2 regions of the Rhodococcus sp. FG69 genome follow, and region 2 is predicted to be linked to the other one. Evidence: riboswitches for the same ligand, from Rfam matches in the RefSeq annotation. Region 2 holds a riboswitch; the other holds the start of a gene.
What was found. A riboswitch is a leader RNA that binds a small molecule or an ion and turns the genes downstream of it on or off. The one in region 2 is predicted to bind cyclic di-AMP.
Positions count from the first base shown of each region.

Region 1 (4,358 bases), on a different contig from region 2:
CGAAGAGGTGGGCATCGGCGAGCGCGGTGACTCTGTCTCTGATTGCGTCGAGGGCACTGGCGTCGTTCCCGCGGGCGAGGGCATGGAAACGCGCGGGCACCGGCGCGTACTGCTCTAGTGAGATCGCCTCGGCGCTGGCAGCCGCACACCCGCCGACCGCTGTCGGCTCGCAATCGTGCACCGCAGATCTCGGAATCCGACGCGTACATGTGCGGATGGCATAGAACTCGGCAATGAGGGCGGCTGCGTCGGCAGCATCGGCGCGAACAGCAAACGGGCCGATCGAGTCCGGTGCTGGTGTTCGTACCACCGACAGGCGCGGAAACGCCTCGGATGTCGTCGTGATCCACCATCCTTTTTTGGGGAACTTCGATCGTCGGTTGTACGGCGGAATGTGGGCACAGAGGAGCCTGAGTTCTCGGACGCCGGCTTCGAGAGCGTGTGCACATTCGACGTGATCGACAGCGACCGCAAGGCCCACCATCTCCTTCATGCGGCCGCGGGTCTCCGACCCGGTGAAGTAGTTGCGAACTCGCCGCTGAAGGTTGTTGGAGGTGCCGACGTACAGAACCTCGTTTCCGGGACCTTTGAAGAGGTACACGCCAGGGGTACGGGGTAGCTGGGCCGCGAGCGAACGTTTGGCGCGCTGTCCGGCGGACACGGTCGGCAGGTAGTCGACGAGCTCTGCGTAGCTGTGTACGCCCTGGTTGCCCACACGCTCGATGAGAGCGTGCAGCACATCGACGGTGGCTCTGGCGTCGTCGAGTGCCCGGTGCGTCGGTTGGGTGCTCACCTGGAAGAGGGACGAGAGGGCGGACAATTTGACGGACGGTGCTTCGTCGCGAGTGAGCACGCGTCGGGCAAGTTTGACGGTGCACAGCACCTGAAACTTGGGCCAGGCGATGTCCAGTCGAGAGGCCGCTGCCCGGAGAAACCCGGTGTCGAACCGTGCGTTGTGGGCAACGAGAACCGAACCGCGGGCGAATTCCAGGAAGCCTGGCAGTACGCGTTCGATCCGCGGAGCGCCGATGACCATCGCGCTGGTGATACCGGTCAACTCCACGATGTACGGGGGGATCGATCGGCCCGGATCGATCAGTGTCGCGAACTCGCCGATGACTTGACCGCCTCTGACCTTGACTGCGCCGATCTCGGTGATCGCCTCGGTATCGGCGCTGCCCCCCGTGGTCTCGAGGTCGACCACGACGAACGTCGTTTCGTGCAACGGAGTGTCGAGTTCGTCGAAGCTCAGTTGGATCGGCAGGCTCACAACCCAGGACGGTAGCGCCGCATACCGACAGGAAGCCGGCGTGATGAGCGTCGGTGGACCGCTGAGGGAAATGTGTCGGAGTGTGCCGTTAGGTTCGGGACGAGCGACCGAAAACGCGAGCTGACCTACGAAAGAGACGAGGATCACATGATCGTCGATTGCGGTGATTGCAGGGTGCGCGACATCTCGTGCGCCGACTGTGTTGTGACGGTCCTCCTCGGGGCTCCGGGATTGCCCACGAGGGATGGTGTGCCCGTCAGTTCGGGGCCGCCTCGAATTGCCCTCGACCAGGAGGAATTGGGTGCGATGGGCATCCTTGCAGAGGGTGGTCTCGTACCGCGTCTGCGTCTCGTGACGGACGGTGAGGAGCCCTCCGGCGATGGGTCGTTATCGCATCGTGACCCCGCGGGCGATCGCCGCGCGATCTAGCACGGAATCGCACTTGACCCGACTCGTCGGCGCGTTGGGGTCGACACGGGGGTATGCCATTTCGTAACCTTCCTGAGACCTTGCGGAGTCTCGCCAGTCCAAACCGGAGTGGCGTCGCAGGGCACCGCCTAATCGGGATGCACGCAAGAGCACCCGTACCGGGAACCCGATTTTTATTGGGGTGAATCCCGCCGAATCGCGAAAGCGACGACGCGGGTAGGGCTGATCTTCCCAGCCCGAACCCGTCAGCTAACTCGGTCGGCGGATGAACGGAAGAAACGGAGCAACCCCTTCTCGTGGCGTCACATACTTCAACCCGTCAGATGCGTCGAATTCTCGTAGCAGGTGCGATCGCCGCGGGTGCGGTCGTTCTACCCGCTGCCCCCGCAATGGCGGCTCCCATCACCATCCCCGGAATCGGCACTTTCGAGGTTCCGGAAATCCCAGGTCTTCCTCCGCTGCCTGCCGAGATCCCGGGCATGCCAGGCGCGCCTGCCCCCGTGGCACCTCAGGTGACGCCGGCAGCCAAGGCCGTACAGGCCGCTGAGTCGAAGATCGGTGCGCCGTACGTCTACGGCGCAGCGGGTCCGAGTTCGTTCGATTGCTCGGGTCTCGTCCAGTGGGCCTACAAGCAGGCCGGAATCAGCCTTCCTCGTACCAGCTACGACCAGGCCGCCGCCGGTACTCCAGTGTCCATGTCGGACCTGCAGCCGGGCGACGTCGTGTCCTTCTACGGCGGTTCGCACTCCGGAATCTATGCAGGCAACGGCAACGTCATCCATGCATCGACATCGGGCGTTCCTGTGAAGGTCGCTCCCGTGTCTTCGATGCCCTCCGATGGAGCGCGTCGCTACTGATCTCCATGATCGACCCCTTCCGACAGCATCAGGTTGCAGCCGTCTTCGGCGCGCCTGATGCTGTTGGTCGTTTTGGGCCGAGATGGTCGGTCGTCACTCACTCGAATGGACTCTCGCGATACCGTTCCGTAACCTAGCCGAGTCCGTCGGTCCAGCAAAGCCGCCGGATCGTCGAGAAATGTCCGAGTTCTACGACTCGATTTCTCCCCGACAGGCCCTACTCATGGGTAGGGTTTGTTTTCCAGACGTTATCGTCGCCCAGCCGGGTGGCTGGGCGACGAAGTTCGTTCCACCGGTGCAGTTCGATCGTGTCCATCCGGTTGCGCTGATCACTTGGCCGGTTCAACAGCAAGAACGGAGACACACTTTCTCGTGGCGACACCGACAGTCAAGCGCGTCACCCGCTCCAAGCGGAGCGTTCTCGCAGCCGCAGTGCTAGCGGCGTGTCTCGTGGTCGGTCCGACTATCCCGGCCAACGCGCAGCCGGGCGTCGACAATTCGTCCGATGCTCAGACGCGTCTGGCCGATCTGTCCCGTGAGTCGGAGCAGACCACCGAGGCAATGCACAACGCCCAGATCGATCTGGACGCGAAGACAGCAGCGCAACGGGACGCCGAAGCCGCCGTCGGTTCGCACCAGGACGCCCTTACGCGCGCGCAGGCTGCACTCGCGGAACTGAAGCCTGCTGTCGACAAAGTCGCCAACGTCAACTATCAGGGTGGGCGCACCAATCGACTGTTTGCCGTCATGGTCAGCGATTCACCTCAGCAGTTGCTCGACCAGATGTCGGCTCTCGACATCATCTCGGCGGAAACCGCTCGCCAGGTGCAGCAGTTCAAGCAGGCCACAGCTGATGCCGCTGCCGCCGAGGACGCAGCACGCACCGCAGCGGAGACCGCCCGGATTGCTGCCGAACAAGCCAAGGTCGTCAGCGACGGCCTCCAGGCGAAGCAGAGCGAACTGCAGGGGCAGATGGCGGAGGTCATTGCGAGTTTCAACGCGCTGTCCAGCTCCGAGCAGGCCGACCTCGCGGGATCGCCGTTGCCCCCGGGCTTCGACCTGTCCAAGATCTTGTCGAACCTCATTCCCGGTTCGGGATCCGGAGCGTTGCAGGCTGGTCTGACCCAGGTCGGGAAGCCCTATGTATGGGGTGCGACAGGTCCCGATGGATTCGATTGTTCCGGCCTCGTCGTGTGGGCGTACAAGCAAGTCGGTAAGACACTTCCGAGATCGAGCCAGGCGCAGGCATCCGGCGGAACACCGATCGATCAGAAGGATCTCCAGCCGGGCGATGTCGTGTTGTTCTACCCGGATGCGTCCCACGTCGGGTTGTACGCGGGCAACGGCAACGTACTCCACGCATCGACCTTCGGGGTGCCGGTGAAGGTGCAGTCCATGGCGTCGTTCCCGTACTACGGCGCGCGTCGCTACTGACACTCGGTGCTGTCGATCCGCGGTGAGCGCTCTGCTGAGAAGCCTCGTTGGGCGCGCCTGGCCGTCGTTGTACTGAGCGTTCTGCTCGGACTGTCGGCGTGCAGTACCGATCCGGTGACGGACACGGAGCCCACCACGGCAACCGCGGTCAATCCGTACGAGGCACAGCGTCGCCAGGGTGTCGAGGACTTACTGCATCGGTGGGCCGATGCCGTCCGTTCGAACGACGTGGCGGCCCTCGAGAAGACGATCGATCCAGCCGCCTCTCCCGAGTTCCTGCGGTCCGAGATCCGCCGAGCTGCCAATCTCGCGTCCGTCCCGCTCGCAGATTGGGGCTACGACCTCGTCGACGAACCCGAAGTGCCGGT
Region 1 covers NZ_JBMDIX010000028.1:23,977-28,334, forward strand. Annotated here, with positions in the region: gene ACODSO_RS20155 (DEDD exonuclease domain-containing protein) at 1-1,270, opposite strand, end outside; gene ACODSO_RS20160 (hypothetical protein) at 1,520-1,699, shown strand; cyclic di-AMP (ydaO/yuaA leader) riboswitch at 1,815-1,979, shown strand; gene ACODSO_RS20165 (C40 family peptidase) at 2,023-2,556, shown strand; gene ACODSO_RS20170 (C40 family peptidase) at 2,929-3,990, shown strand; gene ACODSO_RS20175 (hypothetical protein) at 3,997-4,358, shown strand, end outside.
Region 1: another riboswitch for cyclic di-AMP. It lies ahead of ACODSO_RS20165 (C40 family peptidase); the one in region 2 lies ahead of ACODSO_RS08105 (transglycosylase family protein).

Region 2 (4,358 bases):
CGAAGCCCTCATTGCCGAACTCACCGGAGTGGGACGATGACGGCGCAAGGAACGCAGCTCGACCCGGTTCGTGCAGGACTCGATCGCGCCCTGCACGCCCTCGCGGCACTCGGCCCGGACTTGGCCGGCCACGCCAACCGCATCGGTGCCATCCTGTGGTCACCGCCGCGGATCGTCATCGTCGGCCGACTCAAAGCCGGAAAATCGACACTGGTCAACGCGTTGATCGGCGCGAAGATCGCCGACACCGGCGCGCTCGAAGCCACCAGGGTTGTCTCGGTGTACCAAGAGGGTGCACCAGCTCGCGCCGAGGCAGTGCTCGTCGACGGTACTCGGGCACCGGTACACACCGAACGGGGCCGGATCCACGGTCTCGACATCGCGCCGCACGACATCGCCTACCTGCATCGGTGGTTGCCCTCGGCCGCGATCCGCGAGTACACCCTCGTCGACACCCCGGGTCTGGCGACGTTGACGGCCGAGAACGAAGCTCGAACCCGGCGGGTCCTCATCGACGGGTACGACCAAACTCGCACCGCGTCCGTCGACGCCGATGCCGCAGTGTTCTTGTTCGACGGGGCTCCCCGGGCGGACGAGATCGATTTCCTCCGCCAACTCGGCTTCACCCCGTTGACCACCCTGGGAGTGCTGTCGCGCGCGGACGGCTTCGGTGAAGGCGCTCTCGGAGCCCGCGATCCGCTCGCGCATGCGGGCGAGCACGCAACACGGTTGTCGGCCCAGCTCGCCGACACCGTGATGACCGTCGTTCCGATCGCAGGTCTGCTCGCCGAGACCTCGCACACCGGAGTTCTCACCGAAGCCGACGCCCGCGCCCTGCATGCCATGCACGGGATCGACCCGTTCGATCTGATCGACCTGCTCGACTCCGACGACGACGCGCTCGTCCCTCCACACGTGCGCGGCCGATTGGTCGACCTGCTCGGCGAATACGGCACGATCCACGGCCGCACCGTCGCGGCACAGGGCGCTGCAGCGCTCAACGACTGGCTCGTCGCGCATTCCGGTGTGCCGAGACTGCAGAATCTCCTTGCCTCTCATCTGGGCGCGTTCGCGGCGGTGAAACGTGCCCACCGCATCCTCGGCGAACTCGACCGCCTCGCCTACAGCCACCCCGAGCGCGAGCGCATTCGCGACATCGTCGATCACCTGCGATCCGACCCGGCCCTCCACACCGTCGTGCTGTTCGGACATCTCGAAGCGATGCTCGGCGCCGATCCGGCATCTCCGGTCACCCAGGAACTACGTCGTCTCGTCGAACACAGCACACCGGCATCGAGACTGGGCATCTCCCCCACCGCCGGGCCCGACCACGTCCGGGCAGCCGCGCAGGACAAGCTCGCCTGGGCGCACACGCAGGCCCTCGTGACCCTCACCGCTGCCGAAGATGCCGCACTGGTCGCGCTGATCCACACGTACGGAAACCTGAGCCGCTGACGGCGGGTGCCTCCGGGTCCCAAGCTGGATGCCCAGTCACTTTCGTCACTTCAGCCCCACCTGGATCATGTGACTTCTGTCACATAACGATGGGGTAACGGAAGGGCAACGCCTGAGCGTCATCGGAACTCCGACGCTGCTAGCTGCAGGTTCGTTCGTTACCCAGAATCGGGTTCGGCGATGCAGCAGTCCTGGCCGAAAATGAAACAGTTACCAAATGGTGACACTCCAGGGGAATTTCAGTACGGTCAGTGGCGGCTGAGAAACTTCGGCCGACTCCGTACCCGCAGCGCCAAACCTCGTCCCGCGGGAACGGACCCCCACAAGAACACCCAGGGGACGAGGACGGGGGACCCACACGTCCTCTCGGATAACCGGAAAGCTGTGCGAGAGCACAACTTTCCTTGGGGTGAAGCCCAACATTTCCTTCGGGAGAGTTGGGCCGGGCTACCTCTCAGCCCGAACCCGACAGCTGACCTCGCAGGCGCCAGTGGAGAGGATTTCAACTCGTATGAGCGGACGTCATCGCAAGCCGACCACCACCGGCCGCACCGTAGCCAAGGTCGCCGTAACCGGCGCGATCATGGGCACAGCAGGCTTGGCCTTCACGGGCACCGCCAGTGCTGCCCCTGATTCCGACTGGGACCGACTCGCACAGTGCGAGGCCGGCGGCAACTGGGGCATCAACACCGGCAACGGCTTCCAGGGCGGCCTGCAGTTCTCGCCGAGCACCTGGACCTCGCACGGCGGCGGGCAGTACGCCGCCTCTGCCAACCAGGCCAGCCGCGAAGAACAGATCGCAGTCGCCGAGAAGGTGCTCGCATCGCAGGGCTGGGGCGCATGGCCTTCCTGCTCGTCGAGCCTCGGACTCAGCAGCTCGCCTTCCGAGCGCAGTGTCCCGGCATCGCCGAAGTCTGCTCCCGAGGCACCGAAGCTTCCCGACCTCACCAGCATCCCGACGGTCGACGGCACCGCCGAGGTCATCGACGGCATCACGGGCGCGGTGCAGACCATCACCAACGACCCGCAGATCGCCACGCTGATCAAGGACGCGACCCAGGGAATTCAGCTCGATCCCCAGCTGGTCGAGTTCTACCAGGCCAACAAGGCATTCCTGCCTCAGTAAAGCGTCACACTCGACGAAGAAGGCCCCCGATCACTCGGGGGCCTTCTTCGTTGTGGAGAAGCCTGAGGTGTGGAGCAGGTAGTTCTAGCGATTGACGACGGTCACGGGGTGGGCATACGGCAACTGGTCCACGGGCAGCGGGAACTCGGTGTCCTCGCCGTAAGGAGACAAGCCTCCCGAGCGTGAGGAGGCCAACTCACTCACCGCGTGGTCGCCGCGTGCGGTTTCCGGCCAGCCTGGATCGACGTAGGGCTTCTTCGACTTGTTCACCATGCGCCTATTTTGACACCTGCGCTGCGGCATCCGCCAGCCCAGGTCACTAATCTGATAAGCGATGACCGAAACAGCAGCGCCACCGGACCTCGCCACCTGGTTGAAGTCCCGTACCGATACCGAACTCGTCGGCACCCTCACGCTGCGCCCGGACCTGACCGTGCCGCCGCCGTCGACGATCGCTGTGCTCGCCGGACGAGCCGAGCAACGGGCCTCGATCCTCCGGAGCGCCGACACGCTGGACACCCTTGCACTGACCATTCTCGAGCTGCTCGCCATCGAGGGCGCCCACGAGATGCCAGTGCCGCGCTCGCAACTCGACGCTGCCATCGACAAGCGAGCAAGCGCCAAGGCAGTCGAGAAGGCACTGTCGGCGCTTCGCGAGCGTGCACTGGTCTGGGGCACCCGCTCGCTCCGGATGACGCCTGCTGCTCGCGATGCGGTGCCATGGCGGATCGGGCGCATCCTCGATTCCACCGAGGTCCTGACCCCGGAGCGCATCACCGAGGCGCTGGCCGAAATCGACGACAGCTCGCGCAAGCTGCTCTCTACGCTTGCCCGCTCGTCGCCCACCGGGCGCACCCGCGACGCCGCCCCGGGCACCTCACCCGACCGGCCCGTCCAGAAGCTCTTGCGGGCAGGCCTGTTGATCTGGCTCGACGAGCAGACCGTCGAACTTCCCGCTCAGGTCGGCCAGGCGTTGCGCGGCGAACCGATCTCGGACCCCACGTCGATGACACCGCCGAAGCCACAGGCGACCAAGAACTCTCTCGCCGACGTCAACGCGACTGCCGCAGGCGAAGCGCTCGAATTGATACGGCACTGTGCAGCGGTCATCGATGCGCTGGCGGTCAGCCCGGCTCCAGCCCTGAAAGCCGGTGGTCTCGGCGTCCGCGAAGCGAAGCGCATCAGCAAGGCCACCGGCCTCGACGAGGCGCAGGTGAGCCTTCTCCTCGAACTGCTGGCGGGCGCATCGTTGATCGCGAGCGGCACTCCCGATCCCGTGCCGTCGAACGATTCCGGCGACGACTACTGGGCACCGACCGTCGCAGTCGATTCCTGGATCACTGCAACTCCCGCCGCACGCTGGCACGCGATCGCATCGGCATGGCTCGATCTCCAGCGGGCGCCATGGTTGATCGGCATGCGCGATCCCACCGACAAACCCGTCGCCGCGCTGTCCGAGGAAGTGCGCTCTCCCGCCGCACCTCGCGATCGTCGAACCATCCTCGAATATCTGGCCGAGCTCAGTTCGGGTACGGCAACGACCCCGACCGACGTCTCGCGGGGACTGGCGTGGCGGCGACCACGGTCTGCTGCCCGCTTCGGGTTACGCCCAGTGGAGAAGATGCTCGACGAGGCCACCACGCTCGGCATCGTCGCGCGCGGTGCGCTGTCGACACCGGGCAAAGCGCTACTGCACGGGGGCGACGCCGAGGCGTCGATGCGCGACGCGCTCCCGACCCCGATCGACTACGTACTGCTGCAGGCCGACCTGACACTC
Region 2 covers NZ_JBMDIX010000007.1:136,729-141,086, reverse strand. Annotated here, with positions in the region: gene ACODSO_RS08115 (dynamin family protein) at 1-40, shown strand, start outside; gene ACODSO_RS08110 (dynamin family protein) at 37-1,455, shown strand; cyclic di-AMP (ydaO/yuaA leader) riboswitch at 1,775-1,958, shown strand; gene ACODSO_RS08105 (transglycosylase family protein) at 1,967-2,581, shown strand; gene ACODSO_RS08100 (hypothetical protein) at 2,666-2,854, opposite strand; gene ACODSO_RS08095 (helicase-associated domain-containing protein) at 2,916-4,358, shown strand, end outside.